One region of the Shewanella sp. 10N.286.52.A9 genome, then DNA from elsewhere that is predicted to be linked to it. Evidence: riboswitches for the same ligand, from Rfam matches in the RefSeq annotation. Region 1 holds a riboswitch; the other holds the start of a gene.
The links. Region 1 has a riboswitch for thiamine pyrophosphate ahead of AB4128_RS19805 (TonB-dependent receptor). Riboswitches for the same ligand answer to the same signal wherever they lie in the genome.
Positions count from the first base shown of each region.

Region 2: another riboswitch for thiamine pyrophosphate. It lies ahead of thiC (phosphomethylpyrimidine synthase ThiC); the one in region 1 lies ahead of AB4128_RS19805 (TonB-dependent receptor).

Region 1 is NZ_JBFRJQ010000035.1:32,725-34,934, forward strand. Features, by position in the region: gene AB4128_RS19805 (TonB-dependent receptor) at 1-1,214, opposite strand, end outside; TPP riboswitch at 1,289-1,400, opposite strand; gene AB4128_RS19810 (YcfL family protein) at 1,716-2,108, opposite strand; gene AB4128_RS19815 (PaaI family thioesterase) at 2,169-2,210, opposite strand, start outside.
Region 2 is NZ_JBFRJQ010000033.1:18,788-20,997, forward strand. Features, by position in the region: gene AB4128_RS19400 (hypothetical protein) at 1-512, shown strand, start outside; TPP riboswitch at 709-807, shown strand; gene thiC (phosphomethylpyrimidine synthase ThiC) at 1,027-2,210, shown strand, end outside.

The sequences.
Region 1 (2,210 bases):
CCATTGTATTCAGAATATAAGTCATTATCTTCTTGAAGGTTCATGCCATATAAACCCACTAACCAGTCTGTAGAATCATTAAAGATTCGACCTGCATCATTTGAGCTAATGCGGAATTCTTGAGAAATGGTTTTACGATCGCCTTGTTTGTCCCAAGTGTAATCATAAACACATGGTTCAGTACCAATTACAGCCCAATTCTCGTCATAAGCTGGACATTCTTTTGATGCCCAGTAATCAGGGTTAGCCCAGTCACCATCGTAATTATGATGATGGTCTGTTTGTGCGTATGAGGTCAATGAGGTTAATTCAAATGTATCGAATTGAGAGAAAATAGCTTTAAAGCCTACACCTGTGGTTTTTTGGCTGTCTACACCAGGCTTGTCAGTAATGGTTTCAAAACCATTATTGTCTAATGTCCATGCATCATAGCCATTGTCAAAATTTGCATGCAGTAAAGTTAAGTCTAATTGGACATTTTCAGCAGCATACCAGCGTAATTTTGCACGAGCGGTAAACTCATCACGGGCATTGGTATCTTCGCGCTCAAGATATGTATTATCGCGGTAGCCATTTTGTGAGTGCTGCTCAAGCGATACGCGATATAATAATTTGCCTGAATCGCTCAGTGGGCCAGAGCTAAAACCAGAAAATGTTTGTAAGTCGTCATCACCAAGTGACATTTGGGCGCCATGCTCAAACACATCCGTCGGATCGTTACTTTTTAAATATATTAAACCCGCTAATGCATTAGCACCGTATTGGGTACCTTGAGGTCCACGAAGGACTTCAACTTGTTGCATATCGTACATGCTAGAAACCATGCCGATACCCGAGAGATCGATATCATCAACAATAAAACCAACCGATGAATTAGGGGCACCTTGATATTCTTCTTGCTCACCGACACCACGAATTTGAAAATATTTAGGACGCGAGCTGCCACCAGACCAGTTAAAATTGGCGATTGAATTTAATACGTCTTCGAAATGTTGAGCACCTTCATCTTGTAATTGTTGGCTATCAATGACAGTGACACTCGATGGAACTTTTTCAAGTTCAACACCACTAAAGTCAGCGTTAACAACAATCACTTCCATTTTTTCGGCATTAGGTGCAACACGTTCAATATTTTCAGTTTGAGCGACAGCTGAAGTAGATAAAGCGGCGAGAATGGCAACCGCCAAAGGCGATTTTGATTTAAATAAAGACATAGGACCTCAAATATTCATTTTGAGATCCGGCAAGCATAGTGAATTAGTTTGTGCATCCATGACAAAAATAGCAAGTAAAGCATGCAGCCCATTCCTACGCCGGTATTAGCCGGATCAGGTTCTAAGGGTTTGTCATAAGACATCTCAGTTTACGAAAAAAAAACGCAAACACCCCTTGGCGAGGCGGATTATAAACGATTCAACTAAAGTGCGACACTATTAGTGAACACTTTTCATTAACTAAATCAATACAAGCTGGCTTCAGAAACAATTGAATGATTAATAAGAGCACAAAATGCGTGATACTAGCACGAAGGCATGTCATAAATTGTGGTATTTAAGCCATAAAAAAACACCCGATTATTGGGTGTTTTATAATGAGTTTATTTAGCGGCCAAATTGGACTCAGTGAGAAGAAAACCAACGGCTAATGAATCACTAAATCATCACCAATTATGCACAGTATGATGCACGTAACGCTCTAAACAAGTGACGTTAGGATTAATTTGAAAACGCTTTTCTTACATACACTTCAAACCGAGTAGCATTGGCATTTGGCGCTAACGCACTCACCTGCATTTGCTGCTTACCGTGTAGTTTTAATGATTTCCAACTCACGCCTTCATCTTCAATAGTAAAGTCGTTTGCATCGTACCAAGTAAATTTATACTGCAGTCTTAAATCAGTAGAAACTTTACTTAAAATCAGTGCGGAGCCTTGCAGTAAATCAGCTTGAGTGCGGACTCTGACTTGCTCAATACCAACTTCTCGGGAAAATGAATTATTGTCGACTCGAACAACACCATTAGATCCTGCTGATAATCCAGCGGTGTGATTTGCACAACCAGTCATCAACAAAAATAAGGTTACTATTACGATTGAAATCTTCATCATTTATCCTTTTAACACTGTGAATTTGAATCCCATAGGTATTAAAGCGCTTCAGTCATCTTATTATTGATCTAACAAGAAGTGCGCTCTTGCTGTCGCAACAAG
Region 2 (2,210 bases), on a different contig from region 1:
AAGCGTTTAATTGGAATAACGTTGAAAGTATGTACTTGCAAGATATTGAGCAAGTGAATAGCGATAATCATCTTTTTGACAGTGATTTGTTTTCGTCCGAATCAGGGGCAATAGGTATTGGTAGTAATGACAAGCTCGCCATTATTAATCAAGCGAGCCATGACATGTTAAAAAACTTGAATCAGCAATCGCTGGATTTATTAATCGGTAATCAAGCACGCAATGCAACATCAAAAAGTGGTGCAAGTGTGAGTGAAATGACACCGGAGATGGAAGATATTGAACTCATTATTATTGAAGATACTCGTCAAGCAACAACATTTGATCACCGTTTAGATCCGAATCGAATTATGCGTCAAGGTGATACCTGCTATCGTGTTGTTAAACTGCCTACGCAAATAAATCCTCATGCTGAAGGGTTAGGTTATGCAGAGCCCTGTGATAGTGCCAAAATGAAGAAAGCCATTTCAAAGTCAATTGAGAAAAGGTTAGCTAAAATTCGACTTCCCTAAATGATTTATTCGTTTGTTGGAGATTTATTTAAGTTATTTGCTGTCATTAATATTCATTCAACTTATATTTAAATAAGTTAATTTGAAATATATTCAATAGTTTCAGGGTTTTGTATTAACGTAATTTTCGAACATAAGGCAAATTAACTTTATATAAATTCACTTGTAATTTGTTATTTAAGCTGAGTATACTGCTGACATCTTGTCGGAGTGCCTTATGGCTGAGACCGTTTATTCGGGATCCGTTGAACCTGATCAGGTTAAAACCTGCGAAGGAAACAAGCAGTTAATTTGCTCGTTTTTTTGCTTAGCGTGTAAATGATTCGCTTCAAAATAAAGCCGTTTATGCTTTGTTTCTAGCAAATTATTTCTAATGTAAAAGCATAGAAAGTTTACGCTCAAGGAGCATTTTTGAGTAAACTTCATCAGCAAATTACAGAGTTTTTATAACTCGCTCGTCATCAACATCATTCTCCAGACAAGCAACTCTATTTAATTAATTTTGAGGTTGCTAATGTCAAATCGTCGTCAAACCCGTGAACAAGCCCAAGCGTTTATTGATACGCTAAAACCACTACAACATCCTAACTCTGAAAAAATTTATCTGACAGGCTCTCGAGATGATTTGCGAGTCGGCATGCGCCAAATTCATCAAACGGACACCATTATTGGTGGCAATGACGAGAATCCGGTTACAGAGTCAAACCCACCAATAAAAGTTTATGATTGCGCGGGGGCTTATTCAGATCCTGAAGCCAAAATTAATGTCCGTCTAGGTTTAAACAAATTTAGACAAGCATGGATTGAAGAGCGTGAAGATACTGAGCAGCTTAAAGGGGTTAGTTCTAATTTTACTCAGCAAAGATTAGCTGACGATGGGTTAGATCATTTACGTTTCGAGGCTTTAGTGTCTCCTAAACGCGCCAAAACGGGCAAGTGTGTTACACAGATGCATTATGCTCGACAGGGGATTATTACTCCTGAAATGGAATACATCGCGATTCGTGAAAACATGGCTCGGGAGCAGGTTACCTATAAGATCTTAACTCAAAAAGCTCAAGGAGAAGCCTTTGGGGCAAGTATAGGTCAGCCAATAACTGCTGAATTTGTTCGTTCAGAAGTGGCTCGTGGTAGAGCAATTATCCCGCTTAACATCAATCACCCTGAAGCTGAGCCAATGATCATTGGCCGAAATTTTTTGGTTAAAGTGAATGCTAATATTGGCAACTCAGCGGTGACCTCGTCTATTGAAGAAGAAGTAGAAAAACTTGTCTGGTCAACTCGATGGGGCGCCGATACGGTGATGGATTTATCCACTGGTCGTTATATTCATGAAACCCGTGAATGGATCATCCGTAATTCGCCTGTGCCGATTGGAACTGTACCCATTTATCAAGCGCTTGAAAAAGTTAATGGCGTTGCTGAAGATTTAACATGGGAAGTGTTTAGAGATACTTTGATTGAGCAAGCTGAGCAAGGGGTTGATTACTTTACGATTCATGCTGGGGTATTGCTTCGCTATGTGCCAATGACTGCAAAACGACTTACTGGCATTGTTTCTCGTGGTGGTTCGATCATGGCGAAGTGGTGTTTAAGCCATCATAAAGAAAGTTTTTTATACGAGCATTTTAGAGAAATTTGTGAGATTTGTGCCGCATATGACGTGTCACTGTCACTAGGTGATGGCATGCGCCCAGG